Regions from separate parts of the Leucobacter aridicollis genome, predicted to be linked through region 1. Evidence: predicted binding sites of a transcription regulator. Region 1 holds the regulator's gene; each other region holds the start of a gene.
The links. Region 1 encodes HrcA, which represses chaperone genes, less so after heat shock. Its sites were predicted from a motif close to TTNGCACTCGNNNNNNNCGAGTGCNAA; they were not measured.
Positions count from the first base shown of each region.

Region 2: the regulator HrcA is predicted to act here: its motif matches at 3,527-3,553, upstream of groES (co-chaperone GroES).
Region 3: the regulator HrcA is predicted to act here: its motif matches at 8,632-8,658, upstream of KI794_RS04655 (Hsp20/alpha crystallin family protein).

Region 1 is NZ_CP075339.1:1,917,410-1,927,461, reverse strand. Features, by position in the region: gene KI794_RS08650 (ABC transporter permease) at 1-245, opposite strand, end outside; gene KI794_RS08645 (ABC transporter ATP-binding protein) at 250-1,200, opposite strand; gene KI794_RS08640 (hypothetical protein) at 1,306-2,232, opposite strand; gene lepA (translation elongation factor 4) at 2,334-4,187, shown strand; gene KI794_RS08630 (DUF1990 family protein) at 4,217-5,017, shown strand; gene hemW (radical SAM family heme chaperone HemW) at 5,020-6,261, shown strand; gene hrcA (heat-inducible transcriptional repressor HrcA) at 6,307-7,338, shown strand; gene dnaJ (molecular chaperone DnaJ) at 7,415-8,506, shown strand; gene KI794_RS08610 (16S rRNA (uracil(1498)-N(3))-methyltransferase) at 8,509-9,243, shown strand; gene KI794_RS08605 (histidine triad nucleotide-binding protein) at 9,343-9,690, shown strand; gene KI794_RS08600 (PhoH family protein) at 9,719-10,052, shown strand, end outside.
Region 2 is NZ_CP075339.1:1,149,390-1,159,441, reverse strand. Features, by position in the region: gene KI794_RS05245 (cation diffusion facilitator family transporter) at 1-148, shown strand, start outside; gene KI794_RS05240 (ArsR/SmtB family transcription factor) at 185-568, shown strand; gene guaB (IMP dehydrogenase) at 606-2,108, opposite strand; gene rarD (EamA family transporter RarD) at 2,147-3,079, opposite strand; gene groES (co-chaperone GroES) at 3,158-3,454, opposite strand; gene KI794_RS05220 (DUF4190 domain-containing protein) at 3,651-4,091, shown strand; gene KI794_RS05215 (class I SAM-dependent methyltransferase) at 4,163-5,413, shown strand; gene KI794_RS05210 (DUF4190 domain-containing protein) at 5,427-6,128, opposite strand; gene tsaD (tRNA (adenosine(37)-N6)-threonylcarbamoyltransferase complex transferase subunit TsaD) at 6,200-7,258, opposite strand; gene rimI (ribosomal protein S18-alanine N-acetyltransferase) at 7,327-7,797, opposite strand; gene tsaB (tRNA (adenosine(37)-N6)-threonylcarbamoyltransferase complex dimerization subunit type 1 TsaB) at 7,794-8,456, opposite strand; gene tsaE (tRNA (adenosine(37)-N6)-threonylcarbamoyltransferase complex ATPase subunit type 1 TsaE) at 8,453-8,923, opposite strand; gene alr (alanine racemase) at 8,962-10,052, opposite strand, start outside.
Region 3 is NZ_CP075339.1:1,050,919-1,060,970, reverse strand. Features, by position in the region: gene alr (alanine racemase) at 1-387, shown strand, start outside; gene KI794_RS04700 (DegT/DnrJ/EryC1/StrS family aminotransferase) at 384-1,502, opposite strand; gene KI794_RS04695 (bifunctional hydroxymethylpyrimidine kinase/phosphomethylpyrimidine kinase) at 1,569-2,489, shown strand; gene ctaD (aa3-type cytochrome oxidase subunit I) at 2,534-4,210, shown strand; gene KI794_RS04685 (hypothetical protein) at 4,207-4,413, opposite strand; gene KI794_RS04680 (hypothetical protein) at 4,537-4,800, shown strand; gene KI794_RS04675 (hypothetical protein) at 4,873-5,118, opposite strand; gene KI794_RS04670 (hypothetical protein) at 5,227-5,430, opposite strand; partial or broken gene KI794_RS16305 (transposase) at 5,928-6,559, opposite strand; gene KI794_RS04660 (hypothetical protein) at 7,383-7,649, opposite strand; gene KI794_RS04655 (Hsp20/alpha crystallin family protein) at 8,139-8,573, opposite strand; gene KI794_RS04650 (hypothetical protein) at 8,845-9,012, shown strand; gene KI794_RS04645 (hypothetical protein) at 9,790-10,052, shown strand, end outside.

The DNA.
Region 1 (10,052 bases):
TGCCCGACTTCCGAGGCGGCGAGTGAGCACAGCGAGGTCATCGCTGTCGCCGCGCCGAACGCGGCCATCGAGGCCATCACGTAGAAGGCGACGTTGCCGTTGCCAGCGCTTGCGGTCGCGTACTCTGCGGCAGCGCCGAACAACAGGTACATGGCGATCGGCATCCCGAGTGTGAAGACGAGCGTGTACGGGTTGCGAAACTGGCGCATGACCTCGACGCGGAAAAACGTGGTGGTAAAGAGCATGGGATTAGTCCTCCGTGAGCGCGGTAAACGCGGTTTCGAGCGTTGGGGCTGCGATCTCGAGATCGCTCGCGCCAGCGGCGAGGAGCTGGGCGGCGACCGCGTCGGAGTTCGCGGCGCGGATCGTGACGCGGCCGTCGTTCACGGTGACATCCGAGACTGAGTCGTCGCTGCGCAGTTCGGCGAGCAGCGCGTCTGCGCCCGCCGGCAGCGTCGCCATGAGCGTGCGGCCGCCGAGTGAGGCGCGCAGCGTTGCGGTGCCACCATCGGCGACGATGCGCCCGTGATTCATGACGACAGTGCGCCCGGCAAAATGCTCGGCTTCCTCGAGGTAGTGGGTTGCGAACACGATCGTGCGCCCGGCACCCGCGTCTGCGCGCATCGCATCCCAGAACCTGCGGCGGGCGGTCACGTCCATGCCCGCGGTCGGCTCGTCAAGAATCAGCACATCAGGATCGGGGAGCAACGCGAGGGCGAATTTGACCCGCTGCTGCTCACCACCCGAGCACTTGCTCACCCTGCGCCCCGCGAGTGGCGTCAGGTCGGCGCGCTCGAGCGCCTCGGTGACGCGACTGCCGGCGCCGTGAAAGCTTGCGATCACTTCGACGGTCTCACGGACAGTGAGGTCCGCGAGCAGACCACCTGTTTGGAGGACCGCCGACAGTGTGCCACGTGCGACCGCTGACCGGGGGGACTCACCGAGCACGCGCACCGAACCACTGTCGGGATCGCTGAGCCCGAGCACCATGTCGACGAGCGTCGTCTTTCCGGCGCCGTTCGGACCGAGCAGCGCGACGACCTCCCCGCGTTCGATCCTGAGGTCGACGCCGTTGACTGCACGGACGAGCTTGTCTCCTGCCCCGAAGCGACGCTCGATGGCGACGAGTTCGAGCGCGGGCGACTTCGTCGATAGCGCGGGCAGCAGCGGGGCCTGGCCGGGGGAGTGTTCCTGTCTCATGCCCCCAGTGTTTCGCGGAGACACCGGCCGCAGCGAGAGGCCACTGTCACGAAAAGCTCGTGACAGGTGTCACGCGTGTCTTTGCCGCGTAACGGTAGGCGACGGCTATGCGCGGGGACGGATGTTCGCGATCCGAGCCGCTCGACGGTCTTTCGGCGCGTCGCTGTCGAGCGTGAACGTTGTTTCAGCGAGGCTTGGCCACCGGGCAGGCCAGAGGCCGACCTCTCTCGAATCGTTTGGCTGCCACTCTGCGTGGGCCTCTTCATGTTCGATCGTGAGCTGGGCGAGCATGCCCGACTCGATATAGAGACGGAGCACACGCGTCTTGCCTGTGGCGGGGTCAGCGAAAGACGCCGACACGGGGAATCGTTGAACGTGCGGCACTGCGCGGGGCTTGGACTCTGCCTCTGCGACGTCGATCGAGATGACGTCGTAGGAGCCTGAAACCCCCTCCCAGAGCTGTTCGCGTGCTGAGTCGAGCTGCGCGAGCAGCGCCCCGGCGCTGGGCTCGGCACTGTAATCAAGCATTCCCGCTATGACTGCCCGTGCGCCGTCGGGGAGCTCGGCGAATTCGGGGTGGCCGCCGGCGCCCACGTCGAGGCCAGATAGGCCGCGCGGGTGGAGACCGCGTGTGATCCTGCTCGCCCGGATAACCCCGGGCAGTTGTGCTGCGAGCGATATTGCGACCCCCGAGACCGCGAGAACGAGGCGTGGGCGCGAGACGCCCCGTCGCACGAGCGCTCGCTGGACGCGCGCGTCGAACGCTTCCCCGACCTCAGAGAGACCGAGCACGGCGCCACCTGCTGCGACAGCGGCGGCGGAACGGGAGGTTGCGCTTGTGCCTGGCGGAACATCGGTCGCGATGTCGGCAGCGGTCAGCCCGGCGATGCCGAGCCGGTAAGCGGCACGCTTACCCTTCGTAAGCTTTGCCGGGTCGATAAGGGTCGCCGCGCCGAGCGCGATTGCGAGCAAGGCGGCCCGCTCGGGGCGTCCTGGCGCGAGAACGCGTCGGAAGAACTGTGAAGCAGACACGCTGTCATCCTACGGGGCATGGCTTGGAGAGCTCTGCCCGCAAAGAAGACCCGCGGTGAGCTGGTGCTGAGAGCGGCTGGTGCGTGAGATAATGGCTGGCAATGTCTCCACGCAGTCTGAAACCACCGGTGCCGGCGTCGACCGACCCCACGATGATCCGTAACTTCTGCATCATCGCGCACATCGACCACGGCAAGTCGACGCTTGCCGACCGCATGCTCCAGGTCACCGGTACGGTGGCCGATCGCGACATGCGCGCCCAGTACCTCGACAATATGGATATCGAGCGAGAGCGCGGAATCACCATCAAGTCGCAGGCAGTGCGTATGCACTGGCAGTCGGAAGGTGGTGAGTATGCCCTCAACATGATCGACACTCCGGGTCACGTCGACTTCTCGTATGAGGTCTCTCGTTCGCTTGCTGCCTGCGAAGGCGCGATCTTGCTCGTTGACGCCGCGCAGGGAATTGAGGCTCAGACTCTCGCGAACCTATACCTCGCGATGGAGAACGACCTCGAGATCATTCCCGTGTTGAACAAGATTGATCTACCCGCGGCCGACCCTGAGCGGGTCGCCCGCGAGATCACCGACCTCATCGGCGGCGATCCCGACGAGGTACTCAAGGTGTCCGGAAAGACTGGCGCTGGCGTCGAGGAGCTCCTTGACGTTGTCGTTGCGCGCATCCCAGCGCCGATCGGAGAGACCGATGCGCCGGCTCGGGCGATGATCTTCGACTCGGTCTATGACCCGTACCGGGGTGTTGTGACCTACGTTCGAATGGTCGATGGCAAGCTCACGCCCCGTGAAAAGGTCCAGATGATGTCGACCGGCGCCGAGTACGAGGCGCTCGAGATCGGCGTTTCCTCGCCGGGCCCGACTCCCACCAAGGGGCTCGCCGTCGGCGAAGTCGGCTACCTCATCACCGGCGTGAAGGACGTGCGCCAGTCGAAGGTTGGCGACACCGTCACGAGCAAGCTCAAGGGCGCCACAGAGGCGCTGCCAGGATACACGGACCCGAAGCCGATGGTCTTCTCAGGCCTGTATCCGCTCGACGGCTCCGATTACCCCGTGCTCCGCGAGGCGCTCGACAAGCTCAAACTCTCAGACGCGGCACTCCAGTACGAGCCGGAAACCTCGGTTGCACTCGGCTTCGGCTTCCGCTGCGGCTTCCTCGGACTGCTCCACCTCGAGATCATCACCGAGCGGCTGCGCCGCGAGTTCGATCTCGATCTCATTACGACGGCTCCGAGCGTGATCTACGAGGTCACGAAGGAGGACGGTACTGAGGTCACCGTGACGAACCCGTCCGAGTACCCCGACGGCAAGATCGCGAGCGTTCGCGAGCCCATGGTGCGCGCGGCAGTGCTTGCGCCGAAGGACTACGTTGGCGCGATCATGGAGCTCTGCCAGTCGCGGCGCGGGAGCCTGCTTGGCATGGAGTACCTTGGTGAGCGCGTCGAGCTCCGCTACAACATCCCGATGGGTGAGATCGTCTTTGACTTCTTTGACCACCTGAAGAGTCGCACCCAGGGGTACGCGAGCCTCGACTACGAGCCGAGTGGCGAGCAAGAGGCGGACCTCGTGAAGGTCGACATCCTGCTGCAGGGCGAGGCTGTCGACGCATTCTCCGCGATCGTTCATCGCGACAACGCGTACTCCTACGGCACGATGATGACCGAGCGCCTGCGCAAACTCATCCCGCGTCAGCAGTTCGAAGTGCCCATCCAGGCTGCCATTGGCGCCCGTGTGATCGCCCGCGAGAACATTCGCGCGATCCGCAAGGACGTCCTCGCGAAGTGTTACGGCGGCGACATCAGTCGTAAGCGCAAGCTGCTCGAGAAGCAGAAAGAGGGCAAGAAGCGGATGAAGATGGTCGGTCGCGTCGAGGTGCCACAGGAGGCATTCATCGCCGCGCTCTCTGGCGACGTCGAGGGTAAGGAATCGTCGAAGAAGTGACAGGTCCACGCAGGTCTAGTTATACGAGCATGCCAGTTGCGTATGCGGCGATCGGGGCGTCTGGCGCACCTGATCTCATGCGGTTCCCGCCGGCTGGCAGCACCCCATACGAGGAGGCGTTGCAGCTCGGGAGCGGCCAAGAGCGTTTCCTCGCTGCAGCGAATCAGCTCATGACCTGGGGCGCGCACCGCGCCGCTGGCCTCACTGTCAGCGACATCGTGCTCGGCGAGCAGGCCGACTACGTTGGCGTGCAGTTTGACGATGGTGGAACGCCTGAACTTGGCGAGGAGCCCGAGGAGCTCTTCAGCCCTGAAGGTGAAGCCTACGTGCTGCCAGGTACCACCGCGACGCTCACCTCCGACGCCGCAAAAAAGCCGCGACCAATCCTCGTGATTTCGACTGTTGACGAGCCCCAGCGGCTCGGATTCGCCTGGGGCGACCGCGAGACTGTCTCAGGTTTCGGCGAGCAGTTGCTGACTGTCGAGCAGCGAGCTGACGGCACCGTCTGGGCAGTGGCTCGGGGCTTCACTTTCCTGACGAGCTCGGGGCTCATGGCAGGGATCAAGCAGCGCGGCGAACTGCGTGACGTGATCGAGCTTGCGCAGGCGCTCGTTGGGGCTCTTGCTCCTGGCGCCGCTATTCGCGGCGGAGTCGCTTCGACGGGCAACGGAGGAAGCGTACCCGCGGACGCGTCGAGCGATCCCGACGCCGACGCCGGTGCCAGTGCGGATGCCAGTGCCGATGGCGATGCGAGTGTCGACGCCGGAACGAGCACTGGGGCCGGGACTGACAGTGTGGAGACTGACGGCGACACCTCGCGGGACGACTGATAATGCCGAGTGTGCTCCCCGAAGGCGATCCGGCTCCGGCCGACGGGGCACTCCCGGCGAGCGTGCTCGCGGGCGCGCCCGATCGCGCGTTTGGCGTCTACGTCCACGTGCCATACTGCAGGGTGCGCTGCGGCTACTGCGACTTCAACACCTACACTGCGAGTGAGCTTGGCGGTGGCGCGAGTCAGGCCGGATACGCTGCTGAAGCTGCGACGGAGCTGAGCTTTGGCGCCAAGGTGATGCGCGCGGCCGGGCTCCCCGATCGCGAGGTATCGACTGTCTTTTTCGGGGGAGGCACCCCGACGCTTTTGCCTGCGTCTGATTTGGCAATGGTGCTCGGTCGCATCCGAGACGAGTGGGGGATTGCCCCAGACGCTGAGGTGACAACGGAGGCGAACCCTGATTCGGTCGACGCTCAGTACCTCGACACACTCGCCGAGGCCGGGTTCACCCGGGTGAGCTTCGGGATGCAGTCGGCGATGCCCCATGTGCTTCGCACGCTCGATCGGACGCACAGCCCCGAGCGGGTCCCTGTTGTCGTTGACGCCGCGCGCGCAGCCGGCCTGCAGGTGAGCCTTGATCTCATTTACGGCACGCCTGGCGAGTCGCTCGCCGACTGGGAGCGTTCGCTTGATGCCGCGCTCGCGAACGAACCTGACCACCTCTCGGCGTACGCGCTGATCGTTGAGGCGGGTACGAAGCTTGCAGGGCAGATCCGGCGCGGCGAAGTCGCGGCTCCAGACGACGATCTGCACGCCGAGATGTACGAGCTCCTTGACTCCAAGCTCTCGGGAGCGGGCTATGACTGGTACGAGATCAGCAATTGGTCGCGTTCTCGCGAGACGCGGTCGCGACACAACCTGTCATATTGGACCGGCGAAGACTGGTGGGGCGCGGGCCCCGGCGCTCACAGCCACATTGGGGGCCTGCGATGGTGGAACGTGAAGCATCCGCGGGCCTACGCCGAACGGATGGGGCAGGGCCTGTCTCCGGCTCACGCCCGTGAGCTCCTGACTGACGAAGCACGCTATAGCGAGCGCGTATTGCTCGAGACCCGCATCGCTGACGGCTTCGCGATCGACGCTCTCAGCGAACAGGGTCGGGCCGCCGTGCCCGCCCTGATCGCGGATGGCCTCGTGGATGGCCGCGCGGCGCTTGGGGTCGGCGGGACCGAGCGCAGGATCGTGCCGACGCTCCGCGGCCGGCTGCTGGCTGACACAGTCGTCGGACACCTCCTGCGGTAGTAGACTGGCACTCAGGTTGTTCGAGTGCCAGAAAGGCGGTGCGTGATGGTTCCAGAGCGCAGTCTCGCCGTGCTGCACGCCATCGTGAGTGACTACGTCGCGCTCAACGAGCCCGTCGGCTCGAAATCGATCGTGGAGCGCCATTCGTTTGGCGTATCTGCCGCGACGATTCGCAACGACATGGCGCTGCTTGAAGACGACGAGCTTATCGCTCAGACCCACACGTCTTCGGGGCGGGTGCCAACCGACAAGGGCTACCGCCTGTACGTCGACACACTCGCGAAGCTCCGGCCAATGACAGCCGCGCAGCGTTCGGCGATCGAGCGGTTTCTTGGCGAGTCGAGTGATCTTGACGACGTCATGGCGCGCACGGTGCGCCTACTGTCGCAGCTCACGAATCAGGTTGCGGTCGTGCAGTATCCGTCGCTGCGCACAGTCGCCGTCAGACACATTGACCTTGTCGCTCTCGGCGAGAATCGAGTGCTCTGCGTGCTCATCCTCGGAAACGGAGTCGTCGAGCAGCAGACGGCCATGCTTCCAGCGGAGCGTGCGAACGAACCGTGGCTCACAGCCGTTCGCGAGCGTATCGCAGCGAACATCGTTGGCCAGGACATCGACGCAGCAGATCGCGCTGTGGCCGAGCTTGCCGCGACGGTGCACACGTTGGTTGGTCCTGCCGACGCACCACTCGCCGAGCTTGTGCTTGGGGCGGTTTCGCAGCAGCTGCAAGCAAACCGCAGCGACAGGATCGCCGTGGCGGGCGCAGCAAACCTGACAAGGCCGGGAGAGTTTGCCGGGGCGCTGCCGACGGTGCTCGAAGCAATTGAGGAGCAGGTGACGTTGCTTCGGTTGTTCGGCGAACTTGTGCAGGACGAGCGCGATATCGCCGCTTCGATCGGGCGCGAGAATGAGGCGTATGGGCTCTCCGATGCGTCGATCATCGCGACAAACTATGAACAACTAGGCGCGTCCAGACTCGGCGTGCTCGGTCCGCTTCGCATGGACTACGCCGGGAATATCCAGGCGGTCCGTGCCGTTGCCAGATACCTCAACAAGCTGTTGAGCGAAGACCGCTGAGGGCTTCGGGTCTTGCGCGTGCGCGCTAGCCGGTCCCAGCACCATTACCCAATCCACGACACCTAGGAGTACAACAGTGGCGGATCACTACGAGACGCTCGGCGTTTCTCGCGAAGCGAGCCTCGAAGAGATCAAGAAGGCGTATCGCAAGCTGGCTCGCCAGCTGCACCCCGATGTGAACCCGAGCGACGAGGCCGCCGAGCAGTTCAAGAGCGTCACGCACGCCTATGACGTGCTGAGCGATCCCGAGCAGCGCCAGCGCTATGACATGGGTGGTCAGCAAGGTGGAGCCGGCGGGTTCGGCGACATCTTCGAGACCTTCTTCGGTGGCGGTTTTGGTGGCGGCTCTCGCGGGCCCCGTGCCCGCGAGGAGCGGGGCGAGGATGCGCTGATTCGCGTCGACGTGAAGCTCTCAGAGGTGATCTTCGGCGTGCAGCGTGACATCACGGTGAACACGGCCGTGCTCTGCAATACGTGCGGTGGCAACGGCTGCCAGCCTGGCACGCACCCGGTAACGTGTGACGTCTGCCGTGGGCAGGGTCAGGTGCAGCGCGAGGTACGGTCGCTGTTTGGCAACGTTGTGACGATGCATCCCTGCGGGAGCTGCCAGGGGTATGGCACGATCATCGAGAACCCGTGTGTTGAGTGTGCAGGAAAGGGCAGGTTGCGCGAGCGTCGCTCGATGCAGGTCGACATTCCCTCGGGCATCGACACGGGCACGCGCATGCAGATGCGTGGTGGCGGCGAGGTCGGGCCGTTTGGCGGGCCGAACGGGGACCTGTTCATCGAGTTCCGCGTCGAACACGACGACGTCTTCAGCCGCGACGGCAACGATCTGTTGAGCACGATGCAGGTCTCGATGACTGATGCGATCCTCGGCACCGAGGTTGAGGTCGATTCACTTGACGGGAGCGTGAAGGTCGAGATTCCGGCTGGCACCCAGTCGGGCGATCTCCTGTCAGTTCGCGGCCGCGGCATCCAGGGACTGCGCTCGACGTCTCGCGGCGATCTGAAGATCGCGATGCAGGTCGCCACACCGACGAAGCTCTCGCACAAAGAGAAGTCGCTCGTTGAACAGCTCGCGAAGCTCCGCAAGGAAGAACCACCGCACTTCGGGGAGTTCAAGCAGAGCTTCTTTGGCAAGCTGCGCGACCGATTCTTCGGATAGCCGTGGCGAATCTCTACTTTGACGAGTCTCTCGTCGCGACCGCGCCGGGGCGTCAGCTCACGATCTCGGGAGACGAGGGCCGCCACGCCGTTCGGGTGAGCCGGCTGCGCGTTGGCGAACACACGATTGTCGGCAACGGCTCTGGCCTCAGAGCGTTCGGCACCGTTGAGGAGCTGGGCCGCGATAGCTTTACTCTGACGGTCGAGCGCATCGAGGTGACGCCTGCACCGACCCGTCGGATTGTGCTCGTCCAGGCGCTCGCAAAGGGAGACCGTGATGAACGCGCCGTCGAACAGGCGACCGAGTTCGGTGTCGACGCGATCCTGCCGTGGCAGGCGGAGCGCTCGATATCGCGCTGGAGCGGTGACAAAGCAGAGAAGGGCGTCGCGAAGTGGTCGCGCATCGCACGAGAGGCGTCGAAGCAGTCGATGCGCGCCTGGATCCCGGAGGTGCTCTCGCCTGTGACGACGGCCGAGCTCGCCGGCGTTAACGGTGCCCTTCTCGCGCTCCACCCACGTGGCGAGGATCGGTTGAGCGCATGGAGGCCAGCTGGCGACCACGACGTGTACCTTGTGGTCGGCCCTGAGGGCGGACTGAGTGACGCAGAGCTTGAGGCGCTCACCGCGCCGGGCCCAGGAGAGCGGCGGATTGTGCTGCTCGGCGACGACGTTCTCCGAACTTCGTCGGCCGGCCCCGCAGCTATCGCCGTGCTCAACGCGTCGCTAGGACGCTGGTGAGTGCCAGTTCTCTCGCCGCAGCGACCGCCAGCGAGCTGCAAAGTGCTGCTCACACCCACTCCCTCCCGCTGATCCGCACGGCGAAGGTAGACTGAGTGCATGGCTGAAGAGACCGTATTTGGCAAAATCATTTCGGGAGAGATTCCGGCGACGCTGCTCGCTGAGACCGATCGCGTCATCGCGTTCCCCGATATCAACCCGCAGGCGCCGGTGCACATCCTTGTCATCCCGAAGACGACCGAGTACCGAGATGTGACAGAGCTCGCCGCAGGCGATCCAGAGCTCCTCGCCGAGATCGTCGCCGTCGCAAAGAAGCTCGCCGACGAACACGCAAACGGCGAGTACCGCTTGATCTTCAACAACGGCGCGAGCGCAGGGCAGACTGTGTTCCACGTGCACGCGCACATCATCGCGAACCTTGAGGAGCGATCCCTCCTTGGGTTCTGAACCGAACGCGCCGCGAGCCGAGCGCGACATGACGGGGAACGACGCCGAGGCCGACGCGCCTGGCGAGCGGCGGACGGAACCGCAGCTTGAGCGCACCGTGACACTCACAGGTGTCGAACTCGCGTCATTCCTCGGCCACCGAGACCAACTCCTTGCCGACCTCGAATCGCAGCACCCAAACGTGCAGTTCAACGCACGCAACGACGTGCTGTCAATCCGCGGCGAGACGAGCGCCGTCCGAGCTGCGGAGCAGCTCGTGCGCGAGATTCTCGAACTTGCGCGCCGAAGCGGTACTGTGTCGCGCACCGACGTGCGCGCGATCGCAAAAATGGTGCGCGACGGAGACGGACCGCGCGCCGCGA
Region 2 (10,052 bases), 770 kb from region 1:
CAACTCACGACTCCTCGACGAGCTCACCGCCACAATGCGGCAGCACTTTGGCATCGAGCACTGCACCTTCCAGCTCGAGGAGTTGACGCACCTCGAACACGAGGGACAACTGCACCGCGAGCTCGCAGGCACGGGTACAACCTCGTAACCAGGGATCACGCACGACGAGCGGTATCATCGAGAGATGGCGATCACTGTAGAAACATCAGACGGCGATAGGGCCAAAGAACTTGAGATGTTGCTTCCAGCGACCTGCCTGTTCCACAGCCTGAGCGATCCGTCGCGCCTCGTGATTCTGCGCCACCTGCAACTCGGAGAGCACCGCGTAGTCGAGCTCACGGATCATCTGGGGCTCTCGCAGAGCACAGTCTCGAAGCACCTCGCCCGCCTGAAAGACGCTGGCCTCGTCGAGTCGCGCCCGCAGGGCAGGGCGTCGGTGTACTCACTGCTTCACAGCGAGGCCATCACCGAGCTTCTCACGGCCGCCGAGCGACTGCTGGGCCTCACGGGCGACAACGTCGCGCTGTGCCCCGTACACGGCACGAGGGCCGCAGCTGAATCACACTGATTCGCTGCGGCCCTCGGCTCAGGCAGTGGGCGCTCCCCTACTTGCGGTAGTTCGGCGCCTCAACGACCATCTGAATGTCGTGCGGGTGGCTCTCCTTCAGACCAGCTGAAGTGATGCGCACGAACTGGCCCCGCTCCTTGAGCTCGGCAACTGAGCGTGCACCAACGTAGAACATGGACTGGCGCAGACCGCCGACCATCTGGTGCGCGACAGCGCCAACGGGGCCGCGGTAGGGAACCTGGCCCTCGATGCCCTCGGGAATGAGCTTCTCGTCGCTCGGCACATCCGCCTGGAAGTAGCGATCCTTCGAGTACGAGGTGCGCTCACCGCGCGTTTGCAGCGCGCCGAGTGACCCCATACCACGGTACGTCTTGTACTGCTTGCCGCCAACGAAGACGAGGTCGCCAGGGCTCTCGTCAGTGCCAGCGAGCAGCGAGCCCATCATCACTGACGATGCGCCAGCAACAAGAGCCTTCGCGATATCTCCCGAGTACTGCAGGCCGCCGTCAGCAATCACCGGTACACCCGCCGGCGTCGCAGCCTTCGCGGCCTCGTAGACGGCGGTGACCTGGGGAACACCGACACCTGCAATCACACGAGTCGTGCAGATCGAGCCCGGCCCAACGCCGACCTTCACCGCATCTGCGCCCGCGTCAACGATCGCCTTCGCGCCGTTGTACGTCGCCACGTTGCCACCGATCACGTCAACACCGGCGAACGCCGGGTCACCCTTGATCTTCGCAATAATGTCGAGCACGCCCTTCGAATCACCGTTTGCGGTGTCGACGACGAGCACGTCGACGCCGGCCTCAAGCAGCGAGCCAGCGCGCTTCCACGCGTCGCCGAAGAAACCGACAGCCGCGCCAACGCGAAGCCGACCGGCGTCGTCCTTCGTCGCGAGTGGGTACTGCTCTTCCTTATCAAAGTCCTTCACGGTGATGAGGCCAGTCAGGCGCCCCTCGCCGTCGACGAGCGGGAGCTTCTCGATCTTGTGCTGCTTGAACAGCTCAGCCGCGTCGTCCTTGGAGATCCCTGCGGGTGCGGTAATGAGCGGCATTCGTGTCATCGCCTCGGACACGCGAACATTCGCGCGGTCCTTCGGATCGATGAAACGCATGTCGCGGTTCGTGATGATTCCGAGCAGGATCCCTGCCGAGTCAACGACGGGCAGTCCCGAGACTCGGTACTCGCCGCAGATCGCGTCGACCTCAGCGACTGTCGCATCGACAGTCGTGGTGAGCGGGTTCGTGATCATCCCGGCTTCAGACCGCTTCACGCGGTCGACCATCTCCGCCTGATCCTGAATAGACAGGTTGCGGTGCAGGATCCCAAGGCCGCCGTTACGCGCCATAGCGACAGCCATGCGCGTCTCGGTGACAGTGTCCATTGCCGCTGAAATGAGCGGCATTGCAAGCCGCACGCGCCTGGTGAGCTGCGTCGAGGTGTCCGCCTCGCTCGGAATGACGTCGGTGTGCGCGGGAAGCAGCAGCACGTCGTCGTAAGTGAGTCCTGTGAACGCGAAAGGGTCACGCTGTTCCATACAACCTCTTTAATGCTCGTGGCGTCGTCGAAGACTATCTAGTCTAAGGGAATGGGACCTGTATGAGGCTGATGGGCGAGGTCCGCGCTAGGCGAACGCCGCAATCGCACGATCATGTCGGCGATGAGGAACATGAGCGCAATCCACACAGCGATGAAGCCGATCCACCTCGCGATGGGAAGTTCTTCATGCATGATGAAGTACCCGAAGAGGAAACCGAGCACCGGGGTGAGGAACTGCAGGAACCCAACATAGGTGAGCGGGAGCCTGCGAGCTGCCTCACCGAAGAGGATGAGCGGAACCGCTGTGAGGAGCCCACTGACGAGCACGAGTGCCGTAATCACGCCCCCGTGAGAGAACGCGCTCAGACCCGCGACGGAACCGACGATTGCCAGTTGGGTCAGGCCGATCGGCACGGAGACGAGTGTCTCGACAGTGAGCCCCGTGACCCCGTCGACTTCTTCGATGCGTTGGTGCACGACGCCGTAGAGGCCGAACGAGAGGGCAAGACCCAGCGCGATCCACGGCACCTTGCCGTAGGAGATCGCCGAGAACAGCACACCTGTGCCCGCGACGACGACCGCGATCCACTGGAGGCGCGAGAGCTTCTCGCGCCAGAAGATCACTCCGAACAGGATCGTGAAGAGCGGATTGATGAAGTAGCCGAGCGACGTCTCAAGCACGTGGCCGGAGATCACCCCGATCACGAAGATCTGCCAGTTCGCGTACAGCAGGATCGACGAGAGGGCGAACAGCCCAAACGTTTTCGGCTGCTTCAGCACGTTGCCAACGCGACGCCACCTGCGCGTCACCGTCACAATCACCGCGCAGACAAGCAGCGTCGTGACGACTCGCCACGAGACGACCTCGAACGGGTTCACGACCGCGATAAGCGTGAAAAAGAGCGGGAATGCGCCCCAAATCAGATACGCGCCGATTCCATACCCTAAGCCAGCACGAGTGTCCCTCACCTTCACAGTCTACGGCGACTGGCGGGTACGAAAAAGCCGGGGCCCCGCGATGGCGGGCCCCGGCTCGTTCAGCGATGCTTAGCGCTCGATGACTGCGAGGATGTCGCGGCTCGAGAGCACGAGGTACTCCTCGCCAGCGGCCTTGATCTCGGTGCCGCCGAACTTCGAGTAGATCACGATGTCGCCGACGTTCACGTCGACGGGGATGCGGGTGCCGTTGTCTGAGACACGGCCGGGGCCCACTGCAACAACCTTGCCCTCCTGGGGCTTTTCCTTTGCGCTGTCAGGGATAACGAGACCCGAAGCAGTAGTCTGCTCAGCCTCGACCTGCTGAATGACAATGCGATCCTCGAGCGGCTTAATGGCGACCGACACGGTTGACCTCTTTCCAAAGCTGTTAGTTTCGCACTCTTGCGAGTGCCTCTGTACGAGATTCTATGACCCCAGTTGGCACTCATGCAAGGTGAGTGCCAACTGTTGATGCGCCGAATCGCGGACAGCGAACACCGACCCCACGGGCCCCTCAGACCCAGTGAGTACACTCTGTGGTACACCCACTACGACTTGGAGCATGATGAGCACCACCGACCCCACAGTGCCAGCCGAGCACCAGCCTCAACCGGCTTCGGAACAGCCGACAGAGCAACTGCCGCACGGGGCGCAGCTTACTGACGCTGCAAGCACCGCCGCGCCGCAGTACGGATACGAGACGCCCGCCTACGCGTACCAGGCTGCAGCAGCCACCCCGCAGCGCACAACCGTCAAGGACACAAACACGTACGCGCTTGTGGCGATCATCCTTGCGTTCATCGCGCCCATCGCCGGAATCATCTTCGGGCACCTTGGGTTGAACCAGATCAAGCGCACCGGAGACGCAGGGCGCGGCCTCGCGCTCACCGCGGTCATCTACGGGTACTGCACCATCGCGCTCGGCGTGTTGCTTGTCGTAATGTACATCGGCTTCATCGTCATGATCATCGGCGCGGCAGCGAGCGGGAGCTACTACTACTAGTGAGCGGCTCACGCAGCGACGGGCCCCGGGCGACCAGCCCGGGGCCCGCTTCGTCCCCTCCTGGATGGGATGTGCTCACGAGTCGGCGTGGCGCGGAGCTGCTCGCCTCAGCTGCGGCCCTGCGAGAGGCAGGTGACAGCCTTGACTGCGTCGGGCGGCACCTGCGGCGCGACGGCGTAGCCCCCGACGAGCTCGCCGCGGCGCTCACGGTGACCGGGCTGCGCGAGAAAGCAGCAGCGAAGTTCGGGCCGCGGGCCGGAGAAATGCTCTTCACCCAGGCAGGGCTCGAACAGGCGTCTCGTTTCTCCGTTGCGGAGCTTCACGCGCGCCGTTTTCACGGCGCAACAGCAGTCGCCGACCTCGGCTGCGGTCTCGGCGCCGAGTCGCTTGCGTTTCTGCGCGCGGGGCTCGGAGTACGCGCGGTCGAGCTCGACCCGCTCACTGCCGACTTCGCTGCACACAATGTCTCTGTCGAAGCCGCCTGGATCGAGGCTTGTCACGGTAGCGTCCCGCCGCACGAGGTGATCATTGGCGACGCGACTGAGCTCGGGGCAGGCGCCGCCGACGCCGTGTTTCTCGACCCTGCACGACGAACTGCCGGCCACCGAGACACTCGCAGGCTCGCCTCGAGCGACGATTACTCCCCTTCGCTCACCTTCGCGTTCGACGCCGCACGAGCCGTGCGGTTCGGGGGCGTCAAGCTCGGGCCCGGCCTCGACCGCGAACTCATTCCCGACGACGCCGAGGCTCAGTGGGTCTCGGTCGACGGCCAGGTCGTCGAGATGGGGCTGTGGTTCGGCGACGCCACCAGACAGGGTATCCGCCGCTCGGCAGCTGTGCTGCGTGGGGACCCTGGGCGGGCGGCGGGCGCGGGCGGCGCAGCTGCCACCGGCAGCACACCGGTCTGGCATGAGCTCAGCGCGGCCGCCGACTTTCCGGACGCCGATACCCGCGAGCTCGGCGAGTACCTCATCGAGCCTGACGGTGCGGTGATCCGCGCGCGCCTCATCGGAAAGCTCGCTGCGGAGCTCGACGCCGGCATGATCCACGACGGGATCGCCTACCTCACCGCCGACAACGCGACCGCGACGCCGTTCGGGCAGGTCTTCAGGATCCTCGAGGAGCTCCCCGCACGCGAGAAGGATCTCAAGCGCGCCCTGGCCGCACGAGGGATCGGCAGGCTGGAAATCAAAAAGCGCGGCGTGGATGTGGATCCCGCCGCGCTTCGCACTCGCCTGCGCCTCACTGGCTCAGGCGCTGCGACGCTGATCCTCAGCCGCTCGGCGAACAGGCACATTGCGCTGCTCGCCGAGCGCTGCTGAGGTGCAGTAGCCGCTAGTAGCTGAACTCGTACGCGCCCGAGAGGACCGCCGAGCAGGGGATCGTCTCGCCGAACACCTGGACCGACTCCGCGCCGTCGAGGCACGCCTGCGCGGCGTCAGCCCCAGCGACCGCGAGACCGATGAACACGACTGCGAGGATGATGCCGGTAATGACGCCGAGCGCGCCGACGATGATGCCGACGACGGCTGGAATGTTCTTCGCCTGCGCCTTCTTCGACTGCACGAGTCCGATGATGCTGAGCACGAGACCAACGAGCGAGATCGGCAGGATGAACGAGACGATGAGGCCGACGATGCCGAGCGTCTTGCCCGGGACTGTCGTGGGCACCGGCGCGTATCCCTGGGGCGCCTGCGGCATCGCGCCGTAGCCCTGCGGGTAGTTCTGCCCCTGGGGCGCCGGGTACCCGGGCGCCGGGGTTCCCGGAGCCACGTACGGCGCTCCTGGCACCGTCGGGCTCTCTGGCTGCTGCTGGGCCTGCTCGCCAAACGGGACAGCCTGCGGAAGTGGCGGGGCGACTGGCGGAGCCGCCGGCGGAACAGGCGGAGCCGTCGGCGGCACAGGCGGGGCGGCGGGCGCCGCGGCCGGCGACGGATCGACGGGCGGGAATGCTGCAGGCGCCTCGGGCGCGGCAGGCACTGCCTGGGGCTGCTCGGGGGTGGTTCCCGGGTCGGTGTTCGGCGTGTTGTCGGACATAGCGTTCCTAACGGTAAAGGTCACGGAGGGCATAGCCCTAGCTACAACGATACAGCCCGGGCGCGAGTTGGCTACAACTGAATGTCTGTCACCGGGAGAGTCGAGTCGGCGCCGAAGCTCAACGAAGAAGGTGCGTGCCCCGCGGCGACGAGCTGCGCCCCAAGCGAAGCGATCATCGCACCGTTGTCGGTGCACAGCGATAGCGGCGGCACGCGCAGCTCCACTCCGACTGCAGCCGAACGCTCAGCAGCGACCTCACGAAGCCGAGCGTTCGCGACAACCCCGCCACCGAGCAGCAACCGCGGAACGCCAAGGTCAGCGCAGGCGGCGAGCGCCTTCGTCAGGAGAACGTCGACGACTGCTTCTCGGAAGCTCGCGGCGACATCGGCCACAGGCACGTCCTCACCCGCCGCCACGCGCTTCTCAACCCACCGCGCGACCGAGGTCTTGAGTCCAGAGAATGAGAAGTCGTAGCGGTGCTTCGCCATGTCTTTCGGAAGCGTCAGGCCGCGCGGAAAGCGAATCGCCTGGGGATCACCGTCGGCGGCGACCCGATCGATGTGCGGCCCTCCTGGGTACGGCAGCGCGAGCAGCCTGGCGACCTTGTCGAACGCCTCCCCCGCAGCGTCGTCAATTGTCTCACCGAGCAGCTCGACGTCGCTGACAAGGTCGCGCACGAGCAGCAGCGACGTGTGGCCGCCAGAGACGAGCAGCGCAACTGTCGGCAGTTCGAGCTCGCCGACGGTTCCGACAGCCGGCCGCAGGCCATCGCCGTGGAGCAGGTCGGCCCCGACGTGACCGACAAGGTGGTTCACCGCGTAGAGCGGTTTGTCGAGCGACACCGCGAGCGCCTTCGCTGCCGAGACGCCGACCATCAGCGCGCCGGCAAGGCCCGGCCCACCGGTCACGGCGATCGCGTCGAGCTCGTCGAGCGTCACGCCAGCATCGGCAAGTGCCCGCTCGATCGTGGGCGTCATGGATTCGAGGTGGGCACGTGCTGCGATCTCTGGGATGACTCCGCCGAACCGGGCATGCTCGTCCATGGACGAGGCGATCGAGTTCGCGAGTAGAGTGCGTCCGCGGACGATCCCGATCCCGGTCTCGTCGCAGCTTGTTTCGATCCCGAGCACGAGCGGCTCAGTTGCAAGGCTGACCGCCTCAGGTGCCGCGCCGACCGCTGCCGCGCGTACTGTCTCACTCACTGTTGCTCCTTCAGCTGCAACTGCATCACGATCGCGTCGATGCCCTCGGGCTGGTAATACTTTGGGCGCACGCCGATCTCAACAAAACCGAGCGATGCGTAGAGGCCACGAGCTGGCGGGTTGTCCGCGCGCACCTCAAGAAACACCTGACTCGCGCCGCGGCGTGCGGCCTCAGCGAGCAGTTCAGTCATGAGGGCACGGCCGTGCCCGGCGCCGCGCAGCTCAGGGGCGACGGCGATCGTCTGGATGTCACCATCAGTGCCGACGACGAGGAGCCCGGCATAGCCCCGAATTGCGCCCTCGCCGGCTCCGTCCACGTCGCCGTCGACGAGCACGAGGTACCTGCGGTGTTCGCCAGCGAGTTCCTCGCGCACGATGTCGCGGCTCCACGCGTCACTCCCGAAGAGGTCGGCTTCGAGCGCCGCGATCTGGTCGAGGTCCGCGGTCGTCGCGTCACGCAGGATCACGGTGTCACCGGCTTCGGAGCCTTCGGCTGCATCACATCAGGCAGCCGGAGGTACAGTGCTTTGTCGGCCTCGAAGGTGGCGCCCGATGCGAGGCGCCGCGCGGCAAGGCGCACGAGAGCGGCGGCTGGGACGCGTGCTGGCCACACCTCGTTAACGATGCACTCGTAACCTTCCCGCGGCAGCAGGCGCGGTTCGGCGTCGCGCTCCGGGGTGCCAGTCCAGTCAAGCCCGGTGTAGTCGGTCACGAACAGCTCGCGCCGCTTCGCGTCCTGCACGACACGAACACCAGAAATGGCGCCAGTCTCGAGATGCTCAAGCGCGACAGCATCATGGCTGACAAGCGGCAGGATGCTCAAGCCCCTGCCGAGCGCGAACGCGTGCGCGGCAGCAATGCCGACGCGGAGGCCAGTAAACGGCCCAGGTCCCATCCCTGCGACAACGTGGGTTATCGAAGCCGCGGGGATCCTGATCTCTGCAAACGCGCGCGCAATAAGGTCGCCAATCACCTCCGCGTGCCCGCGCGGATCGTCGCTCGACACCTCGGCGATCTGCCCGCCCGCGCCGACTGCGACGCTCGTACCAAGCGACGTATCGATCGCGAGGATCACGCGCTCCCCAAGCTCGGGCGCCGCGACTGTACGCACCTCGACACCGTTCACGCCAGCACTCCGTCCTGCCACCGTGGGCCGTGCCCCGTGACCGTCAGTGCGCGGGGCTCGATCGGCGCCTCCGCGACGTTGTCGTCAGCCTCGGCAGCATCTGCCGCGCCGTCACCAGCGCCGACAGGGCGATCGATGACAATCTCAAGCCACGAATCGCGCGCGTCAACGAGGCCAGCGCCCCACTCGGCCACGACGACTGAGCCGTCAAAATCGAGATCGAGGTCCTCGAGCTCGCTTGAGTCTGCGAGCCTGTACGCGTCCACGTGGATGAGTGGTGCACCACCCACGAGCGACGGGTGCGTCCGCGCAATCACGAACGTCGGGCTCTGCACCGGGCCGCGCACGCCAAGGCCCTCGCCGAGCCCGCGGGTGAACGTCGTCTTCCCCGCGCCAAGTTCACCTGTCAAGATCACGAGGTCGCCGGCGCCGAGACGCCTGCCAAACTCAATTCCGAGTTCGTGCATCGCATCAGGATCGGCTGCGGAGTAGCGCTCGACGACGCTCACAGCTCATCCTCGTCGACCGCGACCCGCACCACACGAGGGCCGATCCCCACAAGAATCTCGTAATTGATTGTGCGCATCAGGCCAGCCCAGATGTCGATCGACGGGAAGCCGCGCTCGGGGTCTCCGAAGAGGATCACCGGCGCCCCGATGTCGATGCGGCCGGCGATCGGCCCGACGTCGACGATGAACTGGTCCATGCCGATCCTGCCAACGATCGGGCAGCGCTCCCCAGCGATAGTGACCCACGCGCCCGCGCCATTCAGCGCGCGCGGCATGCCGTCCGCGTACCCGACAGGCACGAGGGCGAGCGTCGTGGCGACCTCGCACACGTGGTTAAACCCGTAGGAGACGCCGGTACCTGCTGGGACGCCGCGCAGCGCGACGACTTCCGAGCGGAGCGTCATCGCCGGGACGAGGCCCAGCTGAGCCGAGTTCTTCCCGGCGAGCGGGCTCAGGCCGTATGCCGCCATGCCGACGCGTACAGTGTTGTAGGAAAGCTCGGGGCGGGTGAATATCGCTGCGCTCGCGGCGAGGTGAATCATCTCGGGCGCGGAGCCGGCAGCCCTGAGCGCTGCAACAGCTTCGTCGAAGCGCGCTCCCTGTGCCAGGTCGGCCTCCTCCCCCGCGTTCGCAAGGTGGCTGAAGATGCCCCGCACAGAGACGAGACCCTCATGCTCAAGCTCGGCGCCGCGAGCGAACAGCGCCTCCCACTCCTCGCGGGCAGCCCCGTTTCGGCTCAGGCCGGTATCGATCTTGAACTGCAGCGTTGCACGCTTGCCAGTGACGCGCGCGGCCTCCGCAAGCGCCTCAAGCTGGCTGAGGTGAGACACCCCAACGTCAATCGAGTGCTCGATCGCAGCCGCAAAGTCGACCCGTGGGCCGTGCAGCCAGCACAAGAGCGGCGCGTCGATGCCGCTCTCGCGAAGCTTCAGCGACTCCTCGAGGTCGGCTGTTGCAATCATCGTCGCGCCACCCTCCATTGCAGCGCGCGCCGCTATCGCCGCATCGTGGCCGTAACCGCACGCCTTCACCACGACGATGACGTTTGCGCCAGCTGTGAGCTCGCGCACACGGCCAACGTTCGCGC
Region 3 (10,052 bases), 870 kb from region 1:
AACGCGGCCAGCGGAGAGCGGCTGTACGCGGTCCTCCCCATCGGGTTTGCGGACGGCATGCCGCGCGCGCTCGCGGGCACGGGTCTCACCGTCACGATTGGGGGCCTTCGCGCGCCACTCGTCGGCCAAATCGCGATGGACGAGTGCATCATCGACGTGACGTCCCTCGCCTCGCGCGTGCGCGTTGGCGACCGAGCCGTGCTCTTCGGAGACCCCGCTCGCGGGGAACCCGCCGTTGAGGAGTGGTCCGAGCGCCTGGGGACCATCAGTTACGAGATCATCGCCCGCCTGGGGACCCGCGTACGGCGAAAGTCGGTGGGCCAGGGCGACCCCCCACGAGACGCCCCGGCCCACCTCTCCCCCTCGGGCCGCGAGGGGGAGTTCTAGGAACCCGCGGCGGCGACAGCGACCACGCCCGCGACGATGCGGTGAAGGTCACGCTCGCTGAGCGACGGGTGGACTGGCAGCGACAGCACCTCGGCTGCGGCGCGGTCGGACTCCGGCAGATCGGCCGCCGGCGCATAGGATGCGAGCGACGGGAGCCGGTGGTTCGGAATCGGGTAGTACACCCCGGTAGCGACGCCATGCTCGTGCAGCAGCGCGGCGCGGATCCGGTCGCGTTCGGCAGCCGCAACCCGAATCGTGTACTGGTGGTAGACGTGGGTGGCCTCAGGGGCAACGCGCGGTGGGGTCACACCGGGTACCAGCGCGAGTTCGTTATCAAAGAACTTGGCGTTGCGCTGCCGGATCCTCGTCCACGCGTCGACCTTACGTAGTTGCGCGCGCCCGACCGCCGCGTGCACGTCGCTCATTCGCGCGTTGAACCCGACGACCTCGTTCGCGTACTGCGTCTCCATGCCCTGATTACGCAGTAGCTTCACCCGGCGAGCGGTTTCGTCAGCACGGCACACGACCATGCCGCCCTCGACGGCGGTCATGTTCTTCGTGGGGTACAGACTGAACATCGCAAACTCGCCGATCGTGCCGACGGGCCTGTCGAGCCAGCTCGCACCGTGCGCCTGCGCAGCATCCTCATAAATGGCGAGGCCATGCTCTCGTGCGACCTGTTCGATGGCATCGACCTGAAAGGGGTGGCCGTAGAGGTGCACAGGCATGATGCCCTTCGTGCGCTCGGTGATCGCCTCGCGAACGCGGGCGGGGTCGAGCGTGAAGTGCTCTGGCTCGATGTCGGCAAACACAGGCGTCGCGCCCGCAAGCACGACCGAGTTGGCGACCGCCGCGAACGTGAACGACGGCACGATCACCTCGTCGCCTGGCCCTACCCCGCTCGCGAGCAGGCCGAGGTGCTGGCCGCTCGTCCCCGAGTTCACCGCAACCGTCGGCCGACCGAGTACGAAGTGGCTCGAAAACTCCGCTTCGAAGGCGGCGACTTCCGGGCCCTGCGCGAGGTTTCCCGAGCGCAACACCGCGTCAACAGCGAGTCGCTCCTCACTGCCGATGCGCGGAAGTGCCGCAGGGATGAGCGTGGGTGACTGGGTCATGGGGTGTGCCTTCCGCGCCGAGGACGCATGTCGAATCATTGTCATCACCATGATAGCGTTTGTCCTATGACAAATGTTGTGAGTGTGAAAAATCGTCGCTCACCGCGGGAATTTGAGCGGATCGGCGAGCGACGCCGGGCGGTGCAACTCGCCGACGCCCGGCAGCTCGAGCTCACACGCCGCCCCGCGCACATCCTCGCAATCGGGTCCCAACTCGCGCACGGATCGGTCGGCCTGAACGCCGCCGCGCGAGTATTTGGGAGCCGCGGGGCGCACGCGATCACACTTCCGACGATCCTGCTCAGCGTGATGCCGCACTACGCCGCGGTGCACGACGTCCAGGTGCCCGCAGCGTGGCTCGCCGACACCCTCCGCGACCTGGCGGCCGCGGACGCGCTCACGGACCTGCAGTGGCTCTCGACAGGATACTTCGCCACGCTCGGCCAGCCGACTGCGGTCGCAGATTGGTTCGCAAGCCAGGCCGAGAGCACCCGGCCCGCGCTGCTCGTCGACCCCACGCTCGGCGATGCCGAACTCGGTTTCTACACCGACCCCGGCCTTGTCGACGAGATCCGCTCCGAGCTCCTCCCGCTTGCCACCGGAATCGTTCCCAACAGGTTCGAGCTCGCTCACCTGAGCGCCTCCCCGCTCGCCGAGCTCAGCTCGCGGGGCGCTGTCGAAGAAGCCGCCCGCTCGATCATGGGACCACAGACCGAGTGGGTCGTCGTCACCGGCGTCAGGCTACCAAGCCGACAGCCCCGCATCGGCGGCCCCGCAGATATCTGCGACGTACTCGTGACTCCGACGTGGAGCAGCGTGCACCGCCAGGAGGAACGAGAGGTTACCGCGAAAGGACTCGGCGACACTTTCGCCGCCGCCCTCACCACCGCACTCCTCGAACGTTACGACATCGACGAGGCTGTCGAGTTCGCCTCGGGTGAGGTGCGGCGCGCCCTCGCACAAGACACGCGGGCGTCCCGCGACTGACACGACAACTTGCAGCATCGCACACTCGAGAGGAGCACTTCACAATGTCCACACGCAGCTCGATCGCCTCATGGGTGACGTCGACCGACCACAAGGTGATCGGCTACATGTATCTCATCAGTTCGGTCGCGTGGTTCCTCGTCGGCGGCGTCCTCGCCCTCATCATTCGCGCGCAACTCTTCGCGCCGGGCCTCGAAGTGGTCGCAACCAAGGAGCAGTACAACCAGCTCTTCACCATGCACGGCACAATCATGCTGCTGATGTTCGCAACCCCACTGTTCACCGGATTCGCAAACGTCATGATGCCGCTGCAGATCGGCGCACCTGACGTGGCGTTCCCTAGGCTCAACGCGTTCTCGTTCTGGCTCTACACGTTCGGCTCGCTCATCGCCGTCGGCGGCTTCCTCACCCCACAGGGCGCCGCCTCATTCGGGTGGTTTGCGTACGCACCCCTGTCGTCGGAGACGTTCTCGCCAGGCGTCGGCGGCAACCTGTGGGTACTCGGCCTCGGCATCTCTGGCTTCGGAACGATCCTCGGGTCGGTCAACTTCATCACGACGATCATTACGATGCGCGCACCCGGCATGACCATGTGGCGCATGTCGGTGTTCTCCTGGAACGTGCTCGTAACCTCGTTGCTCGTGCTCGTCGCGTTTCCGGTGCTCGCTGCTGCGCTCTTCGCGCTTGCGATGGACCGGATCTTCGGCGGCCAAATCTTCTCGGGCGAGGGTGGCGCAATCCTGTGGCAGCATCTTTTCTGGTTTTTCGGACACCCCGAGGTGTACATCATCGCGCTGCCGTTCTTCGGCATCGTCTCCGAGATCTTCCCGGTTTTCAGCCGCAAGCCGATCTTCGGGTACAAGACGCTGATCTACGCGACGATCGCCATCGCCGCGCTGTCCCTCACCGTGTGGGCGCACCACATGTACGTGAGTGGCTCGGTATTGCTCCCGTTCTTCTCGCTCATGAGCATGCTGATCGCGGTTCCGACAGGGGTCAAGATCTTCAACTGGATCGGCACCATGTGGCGCGGCTCGATCACCTTCGAGACCCCGATGCTCTGGTCACTCGGCTTCCTCGTGACCTTCGTGTTCGGCGGCCTCACAGGCGTCATCCTCGCGTCGCCCGCACTCGACTTCCACCTCTCGGACACCTACTTCGTCGTGGCGCACTTCCACTACGTCGTGTTTGGCACTGTCGTCTTCGCGATGTTCGCAGGGTTCTACTTCTGGTGGCCCAAATGGACAGGCAAGATGCTCAACGAACGGCTCGGCAAGATCCATTTCTGGGTGCTGTTCGTTGGGTTCCACATGACGTTCCTTGTGCAGCACTGGCTCGGCGTCATGGCGATGCCTCGCCGATACTACAGCTACCTGCCCGAGGACGGGGTTACCTGGGGAAACCAGGTTTCGACAATCGGATCGATGGTTCTCGGCGCCTCGATGATCCCGTTCTTCGTCAACGTCTACCTCACTGCGCGGCGAGGCGAACGCGTCACCCAATACGACCCCTGGGGGTTCGGCCGATCGCTCGAGTGGGCCACGTCGTGCCCGCCGCCGCGGCACAACTTCACCTCAATCCCGCGCATCAGGTCCGAGTCACCGGCGTTCGACGCCAACCACCCCGAAGTCGCACCATCGCCCGCCTGGGCTCCACGCACGATGCAGGCAGAGGCCCTGTCCGAGACCGACAGCGCGCCGAACACGCAGGCTGTCGACTAGTCAAAGTCGCCGCGCGGCTTGCGGCGAGGTGACGTCGTCGACTTCAGAAAGAGACGCACGAGCGAGCTCTTCTTCTCGAAATAGGCATGGCGCTCAATCTCGCCGCGCGCGTACTGCTCCTCAAGTTCACGGAGCGTCTCCTCGGCAGCCGTCGCGTCGAAGCGCGATGCGCCGCCGATGGTCGTGTTCGCCCGGATCTTCATATCGCCACCGAGCATACTCGACGTAAATGTCAGAGCTTTGACCTACACTCATCGAACACACTTTCGAATGGGGGTAGGGGCGTGTACCGGAACGAACACGAAAAAGACACGGAGCGCGAGCGCATGCCATACGTGCAAGTCGACACTAACCTCTGGGCCGTCATGCGTTACCCGAAAGACCGACCGGTTGCGATGATCCAGGGCCTCGCGAACCGCGAGAACGTGCCGCTCTTCTTCGTCATGACGTGGCACCCAGAACCGTCAAAACGGCGGGTGGTGTCACAGCACGACACACTCGAGGCCGCGAACAGCTCGGTCCTCTGGGATACAAATCAAGTCGCGCGGGTGTCCCAGGCGACCGCTGGCCCAGCGAATGGGCGGAGATAGTGTCGACGTGCTCGCGCCTTCACTGGCACGCAAAAGCCCCACCGGCGATGATGCCAGCGGGGCCGCAGTGAATTACTTCTGACGCTGCCCAATCCCAAGATCGCGGGGGCTTGAAACCGACTCACCAGTGAACGAGTTGCGAAGCGCAAGGGACCTGACGATCCCGTCTGCGAGCTGACGCGCACCCTCCGGCGTGGTCTTCTCGTCAGCTGCTGCGTCCTCGCTCTTTTGGAATCCAATACGGATCTCCTCATCGAGGTATTCGAGCACCCCCTGCTGAACATGTGAAGGAAGTCGGCTGAAACTGTCGCTAAGCATGGTCTCCATGTTATGCCAGCACTGCGCGAATTTGGAATTCGCGCGCCCTAATGTTCAAGTTTGGTCCACGATTCGCCCGCGGTGGCTGCCGGCGGGGGCCTGGGGCAACTAGCGCTCACCCTTGGCGAGCCGCATGATGCTCTGAACAGTCATGGCGAGCCCTGCAAGCCCAATCAACCCGGCGAACGCACCCGAGACCACATGCAGATCAAAGAGCACGAACGCAAAGACGGCACCGATAACGAACATGATCCCAACGGGAAGCAGGATTTTCGGCGACGGCAGCTGGGGCGCCTGCTGGGGTTCAGTCATGCACTGAGAATACCAACGCTCTGCGCGGGCTCCATCAGGCCCGGAACGATAGCGGTAAACCTGTGACCCCGTCGCCGTGATCGATTCCCCTGGAAACTCACACGCTACTAAGTGGGCCAGGTGCGAACAGAACTGGCTCCGTGGAGTTGCATCTGCCCCAGTCAGCAAGATTGAAGTCGCCACTCTCGCTAATCAGATACAGGCTAGATGCGCTGCTCGACCGTGAGGCCTTCCGCGTCTTGCCCGGGCAATCGGACCCTGCGGGGCAGGGGTTCGCGGTTCGCGATTCGATGTCGCGCAGTGATTCGCCCGCAGGGAAAGGCGCGCTGCAGCACGGTGCAGCAGTGCTGCCCACAATCGGCTTAGGCGCTCCTGGGTTGTTTGCCTTCGTAGCCAGCCGAATCGAATAGGTCCCGCCAGAACCCGAGCATGAGGCGCGCAACGAGCGCGCCTGGCACTGACGCTCGTTCACGCCCGGGGTTGAGAAGAGACTCAGCTCATTTGTTTCCAAACAGATCTTGGGCGCTGGTAACCCCAGCATAGAACGACTCTTCAAACCTCGCTGGAGGCACATCACCGAGGTCGCCACGGAGTCGTCTCGTGTTGTGCGAGTACTCCCTCCAAACGTCGCGAGCTCGAGATCGTTGACCGTTTTCCGCGGCCCGTTCATCGCCGGCCCGCGCACAAGATCGGCCCCGTTGAGGTGGTTCACCGCCTCAGCGAGGGCATTACCATGCCTGCCGCCAACAGTTCCGGTCGAGGGCGTCGCCTCGATACCGGAGAGGCGTTTTCCACTACGAGTGGAGAGAAATTGGCTGCCAAGGGAGCGCGAAAGTCAGATCGTTCACCCACAACTGATTCGGCGCACCTGCGCTGAATGCGCGGTTCGCGAGGCCTGAGCTCACCATTCTCTTGTTCAGGTTCTCGAATCCGCGCCTGCGCGTCGGGGAAGACTCCACTTTTCACGCCTTGGTTGATATCGGCCTGGCGTACCCAGGCGCGCACCGTCGACCCGGAACCGAGTTTTTCCGGCCACGCCCACGGTCGCGCCTTGGCTCATACCGGGTTAGGCGCAGAAAGTTCGCACCATTCTGATCGCTGCACCTCCCTCCCAGCCGAGTAGCGGCATCTCTTGTTCTCATGTTGGACTCCGCTCCATGCCCCATCCGCAACCCTGGAACCTCCAACATTGCCAGGACGCCTTCATCAACGGGGCACCGGGCCCCTCTCCCAAACCCACGTGTTCGAGCCGAGAATACGGCCACCATACTCTTCGAAGAAGTCGGTAGATAGAGTGGCCGGCATGGGGAAGACGAATGGGATCCTGAATCGCTGCATCAATGAAGCTCGGGATGAGCTATCAGAATTCACGAATGGGAGGGCATTTACATCGGGGAACTGTCATGCACTTCATGACCGCGTTCAGCGCGTCTTAGAGTCACTTACCGAGGCAGTTGAGGCGCTTGCCGAAGACAGGGCACAGCGCCGCGATAACGAGGAGCCCAGCCGAGTAACTACACGCGGCTAGTGACGTCCGAGGAGCGCTTCCCGGAGTGACTCAGTGCGAGAGATCGCGTCGTCGAGCTGCCGCGCCGGTTCGCGAAGGTAAAGCTGTCGGCAGATAGGTTCTTGCGTTCACGTCGCGCTTGCGCGATTTCCTTGTCGAGGTAGTCAATGGTGTGAGTTCTAATGTGTTTTGGAAGTCGTCTGAAGCCTGCCCCAAAAGGAGGAGGAACCGTACCGGGCGGGGTGACGTGCGCCTGCGCCTCATTGTTGGAGGCTTCATAGCTCATTAACGTGGGCCCCCTCGCTCAGGCCGGTGGCGAAAGACCGCCGATAATCGTCGCTGTGATACAGCGACAGACTCAAAGCAGGTTACCGCCTAGTTGGCGGTACAAGAAGGGCACGGTAGGCACGCGTTCATCGGTTGTCTGCCGGGGGTAGGACTTCTCTCATCCGGTGATCAAGCCCCAAATGAGCAGGACGACTATGGAACCACTAATGAGAAGCGTCCAGAACTGTAATGACCAGAGGTTCTGGGGCGACGCGTCGAACACGATCGATCCAAGCCAACCGCCAGAGATGCATTCTTCAAGAGCAGCCGACTCCACCTGCGGACACATGTTGCTCTCGCGGAGTTCATCCGCGGTCTCGTAGCGAACGAGGAAGCTCACCGTTGCGCCGGCGAACGTGCCACTTGGCGTTCCCAGCAACAGCATCGGCGCAGGTCAAGCTACCGAGAGTTCACTGGATGGAACGATAACTTTGCGACCGACTCGTCGACCTTTTCAACCGAGCGAGTGGGGGTGGGCCCAAAGGACTCACTAGCGCTGCTGCAACCGGCGGGTGCCCCGTGAGTACTTCGAGAAGGGTTCGAGAGGGGTTCGAATAACATTTCACCGCTCACTTCCTCGACGCCTGGCAAGTGACATGGTGCTGACGCTTCGAGCGGCCGATGGCGACGAGGACACCCTTCGCGCGTTGACCATGCCTCATACGTGCCGGGACCCGCTCGCGCACATCACCTGCCCCGAAGCGCTCAAGAGACGTCAACAGGGCGGCAGCCTTGAAGAGCGCACGCAGAGCCCGAATGACCCTCTCGTCGGCGGAGACGAGGCGCAGCCCCGTTCCAGCGAGATAGGTATCTCTCGGAACGGGGCCGCAGCTCGTTCATATCAGGCTCAGGTTGTACGTGCAGGACCAGCTTGTTAGGCGGTGATCGACTTCCCCTCGGCTGCTTCAGTCGACGGCATTGCTACCTCGATCTTCCGCGGCTTTGCCTTTGCGTTCAGCGGAAGGATGACGCTGAGGACACCGTCCTTGTAGGTGGCGCTGATGTTCTCGGTATCGATGCCTTCGCCGATGCTGAACTGTCGCAAGTAGGCGCCCTCGGGGCGCTCCTGTGTCAGCCACTTCACGCCGTCGGAGTTCGCGCCTGAACGGTAAGCGCGGATCGTGAGTAGCTGGCCGTCGACGTCAATATCGAGGCTGCCTGGGTCGATTCCTGGCATATCAGCTGTCAGGAAGTATCGGTCCTGGTCTCGGTAGAGATCAACGGGCATGGCGCGTGGCGCGGTGCGCGCCTGCAGCATGCCGGTGGCGACTCGTTCGAGCTCAGTGAAAGGGTCAAATGTCAGTGCCATTGAGATCAGTCTCCTTTCGATAGAAACCTGAGTCGGTTCCGCTCAGGTGTGATTTAGATTAGCACTCTGACCCTGAGAGTGCTAATAAAGAATGCTCAAAAATTGCTCAAAAGACCAACGCCACAGAGCTCACATTCCGGACCACTCGAGCCGTGTTCAACGACATCAATGCGCCCTGCCGCCATATCCGCAAGCAGCTACAGGCCCAAAAAGTAGCTGCCCCCATGTTTGAGGCGTATGGTGGTGTCCCACTCAGGAAAGGGAATGCAACATGAACGAGAAGAAGAAGCCCACCGAGGACACTGTTGACGAACCCGTAATGGACGGCGCTGACGAGGAATTCGATGGGGACGCAAACCCCCGCAAAGGGCAATCAGACCCAGGGCTGATCCGCCATCCCGACAAGGGCGACAAGACGACCGCGCCTTACAACCTGTAGAGCAGCCAGCAGCACTTCTGGACAAGACCACCAGTTGCGCCAACCACACTGCGCGAACCGCGCTATGTGATCCTGCAACACGAATATCCTCTTGCACATATCTGGCCGACTCGTACGGTGTTGACGCTCTGGTTCCGCATGCAATCACGAATGGCCCCCAGTAACCCTGCTCTCGCCACGGAGGAGGCGCGGGCCCACTGGGGGGCTATGTTCGTCGCTTCTGGACGGACTTAGCCCCGTTGGCTGGACAGGCGCCCGCGCTCCGTGGGAGTTGGCTTTCTCAAGCCCCCACAGTACGGATGCGGTCGCGGCCTCGAGGGCGCCGTGCTGCGAGATAACGCGTCGCTTGGATGGCTGGGGATGCCATTACTGCACAAAGAACATGGATACGTTGTCGCGGTTTGCGAGAGCAACGCTCATTGCGACGGGAGGGTCTTTGGGCTGGCGCATGACGCCCATAGATTGGTGTCGACTTACACGCATGGCATGCACTCGATGTCGTTGGTTGTGTCGGTGCGCGTCACGGCTTCCCCTGTCCGAAAGTTTGCTCGAATAGCGTCTGTGTGCCCACTGACATCTATGACTTGTTTCGGAGCCCTTTCTGCTCTCGCGTAGACGCGCGCACGGAGCTCGTCGAGCTGTTCTGGCGCGAGTGCTTGGTTCAGGATTTGTGCGATGCGTGTACGAGATAGACCGGCTTCTTCGCCGATTTGGGAGTGAGTGAGGCCGGCGCTCCGCGGCGCGAGAATACGGGGCCGGTCAGGTGATGGTTTGGACATGCAGCATCTGCCAACCGCCTGGGGTCTTGGCATTGCGCGCTGGCATGCTTGCGGTCTCGAAGACCTCTGTTTGGTCTCGCCCCTGACGCGTGCCGACCGCCGTCATGACACCACCGATCTTACCCATCTTCACTGGCGCTCTCACGAGGTCGAAACCCTCCGGCCGGTTCACCTTGAGCCAAACGTGGACTTCCTCGAGCGACTCCGCGACGCTTCACGCTCGACGGTTTCGACGAGTCGAATCGTGGCAAGCAGCATGAC